DNA from 2 places in the Streptomyces sp. NPDC058663 genome. Region 1 is predicted to be linked to the other one. Evidence: riboswitches for the same ligand, from Rfam matches in the RefSeq annotation. Region 1 holds a riboswitch; the other holds the start of a gene.
What was found. Region 1 has a riboswitch for thiamine pyrophosphate ahead of thiC (phosphomethylpyrimidine synthase ThiC). Riboswitches for the same ligand answer to the same signal wherever they lie in the genome.

Region 1 (7,762 bases):
CGGTGTATGAGTCCTACCCGGCGCACGACCCGTGCGCAGGCGCCGTCGCGGCCGACCGGCTGCTCGCCCGGCCCGACCGCCCGGACGCCGTGTACGGACTCTTCGACCCCAACGGCACCGATCTGCTGGCCGCGGCCCGGCGCTACGGACTGCGGGTCCCCGAGGACCTGCTGCTCGTCTGCTGCTCCGAGTCGACTGTGTACGCGACCACCGAGCCGCCCATCACCACACTCTCGCTGAAGCCCCGGCGGATCGGCACCGCCGTCGTGCAGCTCCTCATCGACGCCATCGAGGGGCTCGACACGGGGCACCCCATCGAGCAGGTGATACCGACCGAACTGATCATCCGTACCTCGTCCCAGCGACGCCCGCCGCGCACCACGGTGAGCGCCCCGCGTTCGCCCTCGGGGGACTGAATTCCGGCGGGCGCCGGGGCGGCGGAGGGGACCGCCCCGCGCCGACGGGAGACCGGCACGGGTACCGATCTCCGCAATCCGGACGAAACAACCGGTGAACTGCCGGTGTACCCGGATTCACCACCCCTGGTGCCTCACACAGCGCGGGCCGCATTCCTATGATGGGCGCACGACACGACGGACCACCGGGACCAGGTGGGATCCCAAGGTGTACGGCGGCGCGACGGTGGTGGAGGGGTCAATGACTCAGGGGGCCGGTCAGGGACCCGCAGTGCGTACGGCGACGTTGCGGGATTTCCGGGTGCCTCCTTACGCCCAGGCTCCCGTCGCGACGTACGACGCCTCGCAGGTGTACGACCAGGAACAGGCGTACGACCACGAGCAGGCACATGCCGGGCAGCAGGCCTACGAGCAGGCACGTCCCGGGCAGCAGGCCTACGGGACGGCGCGGGGTCTCGTTCCCGAGCAGGCGCGGACGGCCGCACCCGCGGTCGCGCCCGAGCCCGACCGCGAGCCGGGGCAGTCCTACGGCACGGAGGGACCGGTGCAGTCCTACAGCCCGGAGGGAGCGGTGCCGTCGTACGGCGCGGAGGGTCCCGTGCAGTCCTACGGCGCCGGGACAGCCGTCCCTTCGTACGGCGCCGAGGGAGCCGTGCCGCCGTCGAACACCGCCGAGGACTCCGTGGCGTCGTACGGCCCGGCGCGACTCGCACAGTCGTACGGCCCGGACGGTGAGCCGGAGCCTGCGGGACCGATCGCCGACGAGGAGCCCGAGGGCTACACGCCCACCCAGCGCGATCTCCCGGTGATAAGCCGCCACGACCGCGGCGGCCCCGGTGACACCCTGCGCATCCCGCAACCCGACTTCCCCTCCGCGCAGGACGGCGAGGGGCTGGGTCCCCTGTTCGTCGTCGGCGATGTGCACGGCTATCTGGTGGAGCTGCTCGACGCGCTGCACGAGCAGGGCCTCATCGACGACGAGGGCCATTGGGCCGCGGGCAACGCCCGGCTCTGGTTCCTCGGCGACTTCACCGACCGCGGCCCGGACGGCATCGGCGTCATCGACCTGGTGATGCGGCTCTCCGCGGAGGCCGCCGCCGCGGGCGGCTACTGCAAGGCCCTCATGGGCAACCACGAACTGCTGCTGCTCGGCGCCCGCCGGTTCGGCGACACCCCCGTCAACTCCGGCGCCGGAACCGCCACCTTCCAGGCGGCCTGGCTGCTCAACGGCGGCCAGAAGCACGACATGGAGCGCCTCCAGGACGTGCACCTCCAGTGGATGGCGCGGCTCGACGCGGTGGTGCTGGAGGACGGTCACCTCCTGACCCACTCGGACACCACCGCCTACCTCGACTACGGCGACACCATCGAGGACGTCAACGACAAGGTCCACGCCATCCTCACGCGCAACGACGCGGACGAGTGCTGGGACGTCTTCCGCAAATTCACCAAGCGCTTCGCTTTCCGTGACGAAGGCGGTGCCGATGCCGTGAGGGAACTGCTGGCCGCATATGGCGGCGAGCGCATCGTCCATGGTCACAGCCCGATTCCGTACCTGCTCGGCGAGGTCGGCGGCGAGGACGCCGGGGACGGAGAGGGCAGCTCGGGGCCGGTGGTCGAAGGTCCGCACGTGTACGCGGACGGACTGGCCATCGCGATGGACGGCGGGGTGACCATGGCCGGAAAGCTGCTGGTCGTGCAATTGCCGTTGAATGACGGAGCGTGACGCGGGAAGTCGTACATCCTACGAACGCGCTCCCTGCGCCGGACCAATTTCCGGAAACCCCCTGTCACCCCGTGACGTAGGCGCTCTACCATCGGGTTATCCGTAGCAGGCTCTCCTCCGTTTCCGCCCAACTGCCCCACCGAAGCGGGCAACCCGGCCCTACGGAGCATCGGGGGATGCACATGAACAGCGTTCCGCATCTGCTGGCCGAGGACCGCCCGGAGTTCGAGCGGACCCTCGACGAAGCACTGCGCACCGTGCACGAACGCCCGGACCTCGCCGCGCTGGAGCAGCGGCTGAACAGCGAGCAGCTGCGCACCGCGGCGCTCAACGCCAGAGAGATAATCGCCGGCCACGCCTCGGCCGAGTACGACCACTACGTCAAGGTGCGCCGCGAACTGCGCGCCCCCGCCCTGCCCGTGGCAGGCGGCCTGCTCCCGCCCGGGATGGGAGAGCACGCCGAGACCTCGGGGGCGGGCGCGGTCGCGGTCGTCGCGGTGCTGACCCCCGTACTGGCCGGGGTCGCCGCCGTGGTGCTGCTGCTCATCGGCTATCTGCTGAGAATGCTCAAGCCCGAACCCGCCGCGGCCGACGCGCTGGTGACCGCCGGCTGGGTGTTCGGCGCGCTGACCGCGGCGGGCCTGCTCGGTGCGGCGATCGGACTGCTCTTCACCGCCCTGCGCAACGGCTCGACCGCGGTCCTGGTCGGCCGCCACGACCGCGGCACCGAGGAGATCGACCGCGCCAGGGAAGCCTGGAAGCACGCCCTGCTGGAACGGGGCATCGTCCCCTTCCTGCGGGACGCGCTCACCCGGCCGTCCGAGCCCGCTGCCGAGTCCGCCCCCGCCCCGCCCCGGCGGACGGGCCGCATCCCCGGCCTGGGCTATTCCCGCCCGGACTTCAGCAGCCCCAGCGAGAACAGCGGCAACAGCAACGGGCACAAGACCCGCCCCAGCTTCTCCAGTCCGGATTTCTCCAGCCCCGACTACGGCGGCCCGGACCACAAACCGGAGTGACGGGAGTGGCCCGGAGCCGCAGATTCCACCGGGATTCAGGGACACCGGGACTCAGGGACACCGGGACTCAGGGACACCGGGGCTCAGGGACGCCGGGGCTCAGGGACGCCGGGACTCAGTGGCGCCGGGACTCAGTGGCGCCGGTGCCCAATGGCGCCGGTGCTCAGTCCGCGATCGGCAGGTAGACCCGGTTGCCCGCGGCGGCGAACTCCTTGGACTTCTCCGCCATGCCCGCCTCGATCTCCTCGGGCGTCCCGCCGTGCTCCCGCCGGATGTCCTGCGAGATCTTCATCGAGCAGAACTTCGGACCGCACATCGAGCAGAAGTGCGCGGTCTTCGCCGGTTCGGCGGGCAGCGTCTCGTCGTGGAACTCCCGCGCCGTGTCCGGGTCGAGAGCCAGGTTGAACTGGTCCTCCCACCGGAACTCGAAGCGGGCGTCGCTCAGCGCGTCGTCCCACTCCTGGGCACCGGGGTGCCCCTTGGCCAGGTCGGCGGCGTGCGCGGCGATCTTGTAGGTGATGACGCCGGTCTTCACGTCGTCCCGGTTGGGCAGCCCCAGGTGCTCCTTGGGCGTCACGTAGCAGAGCATCGCGGTGCCCCACCAGGCGATCATCGCGGCGCCGATGCCGGAGGTGATGTGGTCGTAGGCGGGGGCCACATCGGTCGTCAGCGGGCCGAGCGTGTAGAACGGCGCCTCCTCGCAGATCTCCTGCTGGAGGTCGATGTTCTCCTTGATCTTGTGCATCGGGACGTGTCCCGGGCCCTCGATCATGGTCTGTACGTGGAAACGCTTGGCGATCGTGTTCAGTTCCCCGAGCGTCCTCAACTCGGCGAACTGGGCCTCGTCGTTGGCGTCCGCGATCGAGCCCGGCCGCAGGCCGTCGCCGAGCGAGTACGTCACGTCGTACGCCGCGAGGATCTCGCAGAGCTCCTCGAAGTTCTCGTACAGGAACGACTCCTTGTGGTGCGCCAGGCACCAGGCCGCCATGATCGAGCCGCCGCGCGAGACGATGCCGGTCTTGCGGCGGGCGGTCATCGGCACGTACGCGAGGCGCACGCCCGCGTGGACGGTCATGTAGTCCACGCCCTGCTCGGCCTGCTCGATGACCGTGTCCTTGTAGATCTCCCAGTTCAGGTCCTCGGCGCGGCCGTCGACCTTCTCCAGTGCCTGGTAGAGCGGCACGGTGCCGATCGGCACGGGGGCGTTGCGCAGGATCCACTCGCGGGTGGTGTGGATGTTGCGCCCGGTGGACAGGTCCATGACCGTGTCGGCGCCCCACTGGGTGGCCCAGGTCATCTTGTCCACCTCCTCCTCGATGGAGGAGGTGACCGCGGAGTTGCCGATGTTCGCGTTCACCTTCACCAGGAACCGCTTGCCGATGATCATCGGCTCGATCTCCGGGTGGTTCACGTTCGCCGGCAGCACGGCACGGCCGGCCGCGATCTCCTCCCGTACGACTTCGGGTGCGACGTTCTCCCGGATCGCCACGTACTCCATCTCCGGCGTGATCTCGCCGCGCCGCGCGTACGCGAGCTGCGTCACGGCCTGCCCGTCGCGGCCCCGGCGGGGCTGACGGGGGCGGCCGGGGAAGACCGCGTCGAGGTTGCGGAGCCCGCCGCGCGGCGAGGTGTGCTTGATGCCGTCGTCCTCGGGACGCACCGGGCGTCCGGCGTACTCCTCGGTGTCACCGCGGCCGATGATCCAGTTCTCCCGCAGCGGGGACAGCCCGCGCCGCACGTCCGTTTCGACCGTCGGGTCGGTGTACGGGCCCGACGTGTCGTAGAGCGTCACGTCCTTCCCGTTGGTGAGGTGCACCTGACGGACCGGCACCCGCAGGTCGGGGCGCGAGCCCTCGACGTACCCCTTGTGCCAGCCGGGCTTCCGCTCGGCCCCGGCCGTGCTGTTCTCGCCGTGGGCAGGCGTGCGTGCATCCATGGTGGTCATGAGACCTACTCCCTACGCCGGCATTACCCGGTAACAGGTTCGGCGGTCGACGCAGCCGTGTCCGTACATGGGTGTACGGAGGTCAGCGCCCTCTCAGCCCGGTGCTCCGAGCTCCCGCGTGTACAAAGGTTTGACCCCCACGCTAGCGCCACCCCGGCCGCGCTGAACAGAGGGCCCCTGCCGTTCTTGCGATGATCGTGCGGTGACCCCACCACAGCCGCCCCCGCAGCCGACGCCCCCGCCGACGCCTCAGGGCCCCCCGACCCCACCCGCTCCCGCGCCGGGCCACGGCCACGGTCACAGCCATGGCCACGGCCCGTCCCTCCCCGTCTCCAAGCATCTGCGCAAGGTGATCGCGGCGGTGCTGATTCCGTTCGCCACGGCCGTCCTCGTCGGGCTCGCCGTGCTGTGGCCGGGGGGCGCACCCGCCCACGAGCGCACCGGGGTCGGTTTCGACCGGCAGACCCAGCAGGGCCGGGTCGTCCAGGTGGACGAGATCGACTGCAAGGACGCCAATGTCGCCCAGCAGCCCCCGCAGACCGCCCCTCCCGGTACGGACGACCCCTCCGGACGGCCGTCCCGGGGTAGCTGCAAGAAGGCGACGATCGAGGTCGCCTCGGGGTCGGACAAGGGGCGCACCTTCACCGAGATCGTCCAGCCGGACGCCTCACGGCAGTTGCAGGAAGGTCAGGGTGTGGTGGTCGCGTACGCCCCCGACGCGCCCCGCGAACTCCAGTACTCGGTGACCGATGTGGACCGGAAGCTTCCGCTCGCTCTGCTCGCCGGCATCTTCGCCCTGGCCGTGGTGCTCGTCGGCCGGATGAAGGGGGTGATGGCGCTGATTGCGCTTGTCGCCTCGTTCGCGGTGCTGACCCTGTTCATCCTGCCCGCCATCCTCCAGGGGTCGAATCCGCTGGTCGTGGCGGTGGTCGGGGCAAGCGCCATCATGCTGATCGCGCTCTACGCCTGCCACGGGCTGAACGCCCGGACCTCCGTGGCCGTCATCGGCACGCTCATCTCGCTGCTGCTGATCGGGCTGCTCGGTTCGCTCTTCATCGGCTGGGCGTTCCTGTCCGGCAACATCGACGACAACACGGGCCTGATCCACAGCCTCTACCCGTCGATCGACATGAGCGGTCTGCTCCTGGCCGGCGTCATCATCGGCTCGCTCGGCGTACTCGACGACGTGACCGTCACCCAGACCTCGGCCGTCTGGGAACTGCACCAGGCCGACCCCAGGATGGGCCCGCGCGCCCTCTACCGGGCGGCCATCCGGATCGGCCGCGACCACATCGCCTCCGTGGTGAACACCCTGGTCCTGGCCTATGCGGGCGCCGCCCTTCCGCTGCTGCTGCTCTTCTCCATCGCCCAGAGCAGCGTGGGTACGGTCGCCAACAGCGAGCTGATCGCCGAGGAGATCGTCCGGACCCTCGTCGGCTCCATCGGCCTGGTCGCCTCGGTGCCGGTGACGACGGCGCTCGCCGCCCTGGTCGTCTCGGCGGACCGCTCGGGACCCGGTCGGGGCGGATCCCGGCTGCGGCCCTTTGGCCCCGGGACATCCGGCCGGGGCGCTTCCGGTCCGGCGGCGTCAGGTCCGGGGACCTCCGGCCCGGCGGCCTCCGGTTCCGGGTCATCCGGTTCCGGGTCATCCGTGGTCGCGCCGCCGGTACGGACCGGGCGCGGGCGCCGCAGGAAGACCTGAGGCGGTGGCCGGAAGGATCCCGGCCACCGCCCCCGACGCACCGCCCGCCGGTCTCCCGCGGGGTCACGTGCGTGCCATAAACCTCGCGAACCAGCCTATTCCGGGCCGCACTTCAACCGGCGTTCTCCTCGGCGAGGATGCGGCCCAGCTCGCTTTCCAGGCACCCGGCATAGTCACTCTGCGTGTGCTCCTGGCCGAGTGCCACGAGCTTGTCCGTACGGTCCAGGAACGCCACGAGCGGTGCCGCGCTCGCTCTGAACAGCGCGCGGTCGCCGCCCACCTGGAGCCGGATGTGGACGTCGGCCAGCTCGTCCGGGTCGCTCGGCGAGATGTGCACATCGCCTTCGCCACAGGGCTCGTTGATCCCGTCCACCAGCAGCTCACGCCCGAAAGCCCAGGTCACAGGGGCATCACCGGGCAGATGGAAGGTCAGGCGAATCGCGTACGGGTCCTTCGCCTCGTACATGAGCTCCACCGGAATACGAAAGGAGAGCTCCTCCGAGACGAGGAAGCTCATCATCACCTCTGCCTGAACCGACTCGCGCATCGCCAACCCTGCCGTAGATGAAGTGGCCGAAACAATCGCTTTCGGCCCTCTTGACGCCATCGTGCTGGAAGCAGTAACAGATCACAAGGAGTGAGTTTTCAGATACTGATAGAGAACATGAGCGAACGGACCACCTCGCTGATTTCATAGCGCAGCCGTTCGACCGCCGGCCCGAGCCTGGCTTCGTGCGCGAGGGGTACGGATACGGCCATCACGGCGGCCGTCTGTCCGATGGTGAGGGGAATCCCCGCGCAGACCGTGCCGAGCGCGTACTCCTCGCTCTCCCACATCGTCTGCATCCGCTCCACCGCGGCGAGCCGTTCCAGCAGGGCCGTGTCGTCCCGCACGGTGAAGGGAGTGATCGCTTCGACGGGGTGCCTGGCGAGGTGGTCGAGGCGGGAGCGGGTGTC
Region 2 (7,762 bases), on a different contig from region 1:
CCGATGTGACCCGAGCCGATGTTCTCGTGGCGGTCCTTGTGCGCGCCGGTGACGTCCTTGGAGTCATTGGCGTGGATCAGCTTCAGCCGCCCCTCGCCCACGGTGTCCACCAGCAGGTCGAGGGTCTGCTTCGTCCCGCCGGGCGCCGCCAGGTCGTGTCCCGCGGCGAAGATGTGGCAGGTGTCCAGACAGATGCCCAGCTTCGGGTGGGAGTCCAGCGCCTCGAAGTACGGGCCGAAGTCCCAAGTGCGCGAGCAGAGCGAGAAGCCCTGACCGGCCGTCGACTCCAGCAGGAGGTACGGGTCGTCCTCGTGGTCGAGCTCGTCGAGCAGCGGCAGCATGTGCTCCCTGACCTGCGCGTACGCCTCGGAACGAGGGCGTCCGCCGGTCGCCGAGCCGGTGTGCACGACAACCCCGAGGGCGCCGATGGCACGGGCCCTGCGCAGCGAGTGACGCAGCGACTCCACGGACTTCTCGACGGTGGCCTCGGTGTGCGAACCGAAGTTGATCAGGTACGGGGCGTGGACGTACGCCGGAATGCGCTCGGCGGCGCAGGCGGCCCGGAACGCCGCGTCCTGGGCCGGGTTCCCGGCCGGGGTGGCCCAGCCGCGCGGATTGGCGACGAAGACCTGGACGGCCTCGGCGCCCATCCCGCGGGCGTACGGCAGCCCGGTGGTGGCGAGCCCGCCGGCCACCGGGACGTGACCGCCGACGGGGTTGCGGGAGGCGGGGAGGGCGGCGGGGAACCGGGCGGCGAACTCTGCGGAAGTCTCTGTGGTGCTCATCGCCTCCCAGGATGCCGCACGGCCCCCGGCACCTGCCCCGGCCCCCCGGCACCTGCCCCGGCCCCCCGGCACCTGCCCCGGCCCCCCGGCACCTGTCCCGGGCCCCCGCAGCTGCCCCGGGCCCCGTACCTTTGGGGCCCGTCGCGCCTCTCGGGCCCGTTACAGGATCTTCGTCGTGACGGTGATCGTGCTGCCCTCGGCGGCCTGCCCGCCGCCCTCCACCGACTGCTTCTCGATCACCTTGCTGAAGGAGAGCAACGGCCGGTCCACCTGGACCGCGAAGCCCGCCGCCGTGAGGATGCGGGTCGCCTCGTCCGCGTGCTTGCCGACCACATCGGGCACCGCGACCATCCTCGGGCCCTTGGAAACGGTGAGCGTGACGCGTTCGTCCTCGCCGAGCCGGGTGCCCGGGGGTACCGACTGGCGTCCCACCGTGCCCGCAGGCGCGGGAGAGTTGACCTGTCCGGGAGCCACGTCGGCCTTCAGGCCGAGGTCTTCGAGGACCCGGGTGGCCTCCTCCACGGACCGGCCCGTCACCTCGGGGACGTCCACCGGGGAACCCTTGCTGACCACGAGCGCGACCGCGGTGTCCGGGGAGCGTCCGGTGCCGGCCCGCGGGTCCGTGCTGATGACGGTGCCCAGCGGGACGTCCTCGCTGAACGCCTTCGTCACGACACCGGGCGCCAGCCCCGCGTCCTTCAGCGAGACCCGGGCCCGCTGCAGCGGCATCCGCCTGAGGTCGGGCACCTTGACGATCTCGGGGCCGCGGGACAGGACAAGGGTCACCGAACCGTTGTTGCGGATGCGTGCGCCCGGTGCCGGTTCGCTGTCCATGACGGTGCCGCGCGTGACGGTGTCGCTGAACTTCCGCCGCACCTCCCTCACGTCGAGACCGGCCGCCTCCAGCTTCTGGCGGGCCCCGCTCTCCGACTGGCTGAGCAGCGCCGGGACCTGGGTGAACTGGCCCGAGTTGATGTACCAGACACCGGTTCCCGCGCCCAGGAGCAGCAGCACGCCCGTGACCAGGGCGACCAGCCGGCGTCTGGTGGTCGCGGGCCGCCAGGTGCGCCGCCGGGGCGGCTCGGGCTCGGCGGGCAGCGGCACCCGCAGCCGGCTGGTGTGCTGCTCGGTGGGCAGTGCGCGCGGGAGCACGCTCGTCCGCTCCTCGGGACCGGCCGCACCCGCACCGCCGTCCGGCTTCGCCTGCGGAGGAACCAGGTCCAGCTGCTCGTCGGAGAGCGCGGCCCGCGCCTCCTGGGCCTGCCCGAGCAGGGCGACCGCGTCGTACGGGCGGGCCTCGGGGTTGCGGACGGTGGCACCGGCCACCAGCTCGTCCAGTTCCAGGGCCAGTCCTGGGACGGCGGCCGACGGCGGCGGGACGTCCTCGTTGAGGTGCTGGTAGAGGACCTGGGCAGGAGTGCCGCCGGAGTGCGGCTTGGCGCCGGTCAGCATCTCGTACAGGACCACACCGCAGGCGTACACGTCGGCGCGGGTGTCGGCGCTGCCGTGCTCGATCTGCTCCGGCGCGAGGTAGGAGACCGTGCCGAGGACCGATCCCGTGGTGCTGGTGACCGTGTCCACGGCGCGTACGAGACCGAAGTCGGCGACCTTGACCCGGCCGTCGTCCCCGATCAGGACGTTCTCCGGCTTCATGTCGCGGTGGACGAAACCGGCCCGGTGGGCGGCGCCGAGGGCGGCCAGCACGGGCTCCAGGATGTCGAGCGCGGCCCGCGGCCGCAGCGCTCCGCGCTCGCGCAGCACGTCGCGCAGGGTGCAGCCGGCGACGTACTCCATCGCCAGGTAGACGTACGACCCGTCGGTGCCCTGGTCGAAGACCCCGACCACGTTCGGGTGGGCGAGGCGGGCGACGGACTTCGCCTCGCGGATGAAGCGGTCGACGAAGGAGGAGTCCGCGGCGAGGGCGGGGTGCATCACCTTGAGGGCGAGCTCGCGGTCGAGGCGGGTGTCGACGGCCCGGTAGACCGTGGCCATCCCGCCGACGGCGATGCGTGCCTCGACGCGATAGCGGCTGTCGAGCAGGTGCCCGACGAGGGGGTCCTGAAGGGTCGTGTCCACGGAGGGAGTCTACGAGGGGCGGGTGCGGCCCGGACGGGGTGCGGGGGCCGGGACCCGGACTGAAGCCGACCTGTAACAGGCCGGTGGCACCCCTGCCGCGCCGCAGATGAGGACGCGGCAGGGGTGCCGGGGCGGGCTCCCGCAGCCCGGGGTGCCCGTGCACGGGGCTCCCGCGCACGGGGCTCCCGCGCACGGGGGCCCGGGGGCGGGCTCCCGCGGCGCGGGCTGCCCGCCAGCGGGCTCAGAACGCCGGGCGCTCCGGGTCGAAGTCCGCGACGCCGGACTCCGGCGAGGAGGCCAGGGCGAACCGGCGGCGCGGGATGCGCCCGGCCCGGTGCGCGAGCCGGCCCGCCTCCACCCCGTGGCGCATCGCCTCCGCCATCAGCACCGGCTCCTGCGCCCGCGTCACCGCGGAGGCCAGCATCACCCCGGCGCACCCCAGCTCCATCGCCAGCGTCGCGTCGGAAGCCGTGCCCGCACCGGCGTCGAGGATCACCGGCACCCCCGCCCGCTCCACGATCAGTTCGAAGTTGTGCGGGTTGCGGATGCCGAGCCCGGAGCCGATGGGGGAGCCCAGCGGCATGACCGCCGCGCACCCCACGTCCTCCAGCTTCCGCGCCAGCACCGGGTCGTCGTTGGTGTACGGCAGAACGGTGAAGCCGTCGTCGACCAGCGTCTCCGCCGCGTCCAGCAGCTCCACCGGGTCCGGCAGCAGGGTCCGCTCGTCGGCGATGACCTCCAGCTTCACCCAGTCCGTACCGAGGGCCTCCCTGGCCAGGCGGGCGGTCAGCACCGCCTCGCCCGCCGTGAAGCACCCCGCGGTGTTGGGCAGCACCCGGATGCCGAGCCGGTCGAGCACGGACAGCACGGAGCCCTGCACGGACGGGTCGAGCCGCCGCATCGCCACCGTGGTCAGCTCGGTGCCCGAGGCGATCAGCGACCGCTCCAGCACCTCCAGGCTGGGCGCCCCGCCGGTGCCCATGATCAGCCGGGACGAGAAGGAGAGGCCGCCCAGTGCGAAGAGATCGTCTGCCATGGAACGTCAGCCTCCCTGGACCGCGGTGAGTACTTCGACGCGGTCGCCGTCGGCCAGGGCGGTGGCCGCCCACCGCCCGCGCGGGACCACTGTTTCGTTGAGCGCCGCGGCCACGCCCGCGCGGGCGCGCGTGAGCGAGGCGACGACGGCGTCGAGGGTCGTGCCGGCGGCCACTTCGTGCCGTTCGCCGTTCACGGACACGGCCAGGGCTGTCGTACGGCTCATGCGGGCTGCTCCTCACGTACGGCCGACGGGGCCTGCGGGGTCGGCGGGGTGCTCGCGGGCGCGGGGGTGAAGCGGCGCGGGGAGAAGGGGCGCAGCGCGTCGGGCAGTGCGCCCGTGGTGAGCACCTCCGCCATGGCGTCCCCGGTGACCGGGGTCAGCAGCACCCCGTTGCGGTAGTGCCCGGTGGCGAGCAGCAGACCGGGCAGGGCGGTCGGTCCGAGCAGCGGGGCGTTGTCCGGGGAGCCGGGGCGCAGGCCCGCCAGGGTCTCGGTGAGCGGCAGTTCGGTGATGCCGGGCACCAGCTCGTGCGCGTCGCGCAGCAGCTCGTAGACGCCGCCCGCCGTGACGGTGGTGTCCCAGCCGAGCTCCTCGGTGGTGGCGCCCACGACGAGCTCACCGTTCTCGCGCGGCACCAGGTAGACCTGGCTGCCGCGCACCACGGCCCGCACCGTACGGCTCAGGAACGGCGCGTACCCGGGCGGCACCGTCAGCCGCAGCACCTGTCCCTTCACCGGGCGCACCGGCGGCAGCACCTCCTCAGGAACTCCGGCGAGCCGCCCGCTGAGCGACCCCGCGGCCAGTACCACCTGGCCGGCGACGGCCTCGGTGCCGTCGGCCAGCAGTGCGCCCGTGGCCCGCCGGCCCGTGACCGAGAGGCGTTCGGCCGTGGTCCGGTGCAGGACCACTCCGGCGCGCTCGCAGGCCGCCAGCAGGGCCGCCGCCAGCAGCCGCGGATCGATCTGGTGGTCACCGTCCACCCGCAGCCCGCCGCGCACGCCCGGCGCGAGCATCGGCTCGAGCCGGCGGCACTCGCGCCCGCTCAGCCACTCCGACTCCAGACCGGACCGCCGTTGCAGGGCGTGCAGTTCCCGCAGGTGCGTCCGGTCGTCGGCGTCCAGGGCGACGGCGAGTGTGCCGCACGCGCGGTAGCCGGTGCGCAGGCCGCTCGCCTCCTCCAGTTCGGCGACGAAGTCCGGATAGCGGCGTGCGGAGGCCAGGTTGAGGGCGAGCAGGGTCTGCTCGCCGTAGTGGAGTTCGGTGACGGCGGCCAGCATCCCGGCCGCCACCCGGGCGGCGCCGCCGCCGGGGGCGGGGTCGGCGAGCGCGGTGCGCAGCCCGCGCTGGGCGGCCCGCCAGGCCGTGACCAGGCCGATGATGCCGCCTCCGACGACCAGGACGTCGTAAGGCCTTCTCACAGAGGTGTGCATGGGCGTCCAGCCCCTCCCTTCGCCGGCATGACCCGGATCAGGTTCGTACGGTCGGAGGCCGGTGCAGCCTCCCTCTCAGCCCGGTCCGCCGGGCTCCCGTGAGTGCTTGTACGGTGGCCACCCTAATCCTTGGTTCAACAAGATGTGAGGGGAGCTGTCCCCGTGCCCCGTTCGCTCGACGGACTCGTTCTCGCCCCGGTCGCCGACCAGGCGCCGGGGCAGGTCGGTACCCGCACCCGGTTCACGTACCACGAGCGGGACGGCCGGATCTGGGCCGAGTACGCGGGCGGCGACGTCGTCCGGGGACACCTGGTGGGCACGCGCGCGGGGGACCGGCTCGACTTCCGGTACGTACAGCTCAAACGGGACGGCACCACCTCCTGCGGGCACTGCCTGTCCACGGTGGTGCTCCTTGCCGACGGCCGCGTTCGGCTGGAGGAGAGCTGGGCATGGGAGTCCCAGGAGGGCAGTGGCACGAGCACGGTCGAGGAGCTCCCGGCCATGGGGCCCGGACCGGGAACGGTCCTGCCGGAGGGCCGCTTTCCTGACGGGAAGTCAGATACGTAAGGTGGTCGGGTGAGCGAGCAGAAGCGCATCGTCGTGGTCGGCGCGGGCATGGCAGGGGTGCAGACCGCTGTCGCCCTGCGCGAGCAGGGTTTCGGCGGCCCCGTCGTACTGATCGGCGCCGAGCCGCACCGGCCCTACGACCGGCCGCCGCTGTCCAAGGCGGTGCTGCTCGGCAAGGCGGAGGGCTCCGCCTTCGAGGTCGACTTCGAGGCGCTCGGCGTCGAGCTGCGGCTGGGCACCGAAGTCACCGGCGTGCGCCCGGCGGACCACGAGATCGACACCACGGCAGGCCCCGTCCCGTACGACGCCCTGGTCCTGGCCACCGGCGCGGACCCCGTCACGCTGCCGGGCACCGTCGGCGTCCCCGGCGTGCACCTGCTGCGCACCCTGGACGACGCGCGGCAGCTGCGGCCCGTGCTGGACGCCCAGCAGGACGTGGTCGTCGTCGGGGCGGGCTGGATCGGCGCGGAGTTCACCACGGCCGCCCGCGAGGCCGGCTGCCGAGTGACCGTTGTGGAGGCCGCCGACCGGCCGCTCGCCGGAACGATGCCCGCCCCGGTCGCCGCCCCGATGGCCGCCTGGTACGCCGAGTCGGGGGCCGATCTCCTCACCCACGCGCGCGTGGCCGCGGTCGAGCCGGGTGCGGTGCTGCTCACCGACGGCCGCCGCATCCCGGCCGGCGCCGTGGTCGTCGGCATCGGCGCCCGGCCCACGACCGCCTGGCTGGCGGGCTCCGGCATCGAGCTGGGCCCGGAAGGCTCGGTGACCGCCGACGAACACCTGCGCACCAGTGCCCCCGACGTGTACGCGGTCGGGGACTGCGCCTCCTTCCCGTCCCGCCGCTACGACGCCCGGCTGCTCGTCCACCACTGGGACAACGCGCTCCAGGGCCCCCGGACGGTGGCCGCGAACCTCCTCGGCGGCGCTCCCCTGGCCTACGATCCGGTGCCGTACTTCTGGTCCGAGCAGTTCGGCCGCTTCGTGCAGTACGCGGGCCACCACGCGGGGGCCGACGAGACGGTGTGGCGCGGCGACCCCGCCACCCCCTCCTGGTCCGTGTGCTGGCTGCGCGAAGGGGTACTGGTGGCGCTGCTCGCGGTGGGCCGCCCCCGCGACCTGGCGCAGGGGCGCAAGCTGACCGAGGCGGGCGCGGTACTCGATCCGGAGTCGGCGGCCGACCCTTCCGTACCGCTGAAATCGGCCGTGCGGCAGGCGTAGGGCCCGTCCGGCGGAAGCTCCGGGGCCGGGTTCGCGGGGCGGCCGGGGCGCGGGGGCGGACCCGCCGGGGTCCTCGGGGCGGGTCGGTCGGGGACCTTGTGGCGGCCGGTCGGGGTTTTCGGGAAGGGTCGGTCGGGGTCCTTGTGGCGGCCGGTCGGGGAGGGCCCGGTTACCGACTGTCAGTCCTGGATGGCACGCTTGTCCTGTGACCGAGATTGACGCAAAGATCGATGCCCTCGTCCCCGCCTGGCTCTACCTCCCCGACATCGCGGAGATGCTCGACGTGGAGGTGACGAAGGTGCGCCAGCTGGTGAAGGAAGGCCAGCTGATCGCCGTACGGCGCGGTGAGAACCGTGCCCTTCAGGTGCCCGCCGCCTTCCTCGACGGCGACAAGATCGTCAAGGGCCTGCCCGGCCTGCTGACGGTCCTGAAGGACGACGGCTTCTCCGACCTGGAGATGCTGGAGTGGCTCTTCACCGCCGACCCGACCCTGCCCGGCACCCCCGCGCAGGCCCTGACCGAGAACCGCGGAACGGAGGTGAAGCGCCGCGCCCAGGCGCTCGCCCTCTGACGCGACCGCACCGCAGCACGAGGGAGGGCACGGGCCCGGCCCCTGTGGGCGGCACCCGGTGAGGGTGCGGCCCCGC

Region 2: another riboswitch for thiamine pyrophosphate. It lies ahead of thiO (glycine oxidase ThiO); the one in region 1 lies ahead of thiC (phosphomethylpyrimidine synthase ThiC).

The regions. Positions count from the first base shown of each region.
Region 1 covers NZ_JBHXRV010000009.1:18,079-25,840, forward strand. The annotation lists gene ACFWVV_RS08565 (LacI family DNA-binding transcriptional regulator) at 1-416, shown strand, start outside; gene ACFWVV_RS08570 (metallophosphoesterase) at 658-2,142, shown strand; gene ACFWVV_RS08575 (hypothetical protein) at 2,319-3,158, shown strand; gene thiC (phosphomethylpyrimidine synthase ThiC) at 3,322-5,103, opposite strand; TPP riboswitch at 5,096-5,231, opposite strand; gene ACFWVV_RS08585 (YibE/F family protein) at 5,306-6,805, shown strand; gene ACFWVV_RS08590 (SsgA family sporulation/cell division regulator) at 6,918-7,352, opposite strand; gene ACFWVV_RS08595 (IclR family transcriptional regulator) at 7,451-7,762, opposite strand, start outside.
Region 2 covers NZ_JBHXRV010000049.1:2,961-10,722, reverse strand. The annotation lists gene ACFWVV_RS29775 (deoxyribonuclease IV) at 1-785, opposite strand, end outside; gene pknB (Stk1 family PASTA domain-containing Ser/Thr kinase) at 945-2,861, opposite strand; gene ACFWVV_RS29765 (thiazole synthase) at 3,103-3,897, opposite strand; gene thiS (sulfur carrier protein ThiS) at 3,904-4,122, opposite strand; gene thiO (glycine oxidase ThiO) at 4,119-5,330, opposite strand; TPP riboswitch at 5,328-5,440, opposite strand; gene ACFWVV_RS29750 (hypothetical protein) at 5,493-5,897, shown strand; gene ACFWVV_RS29745 (NAD(P)/FAD-dependent oxidoreductase) at 5,946-7,115, shown strand; gene ACFWVV_RS29740 (Rv2175c family DNA-binding protein) at 7,321-7,686, shown strand.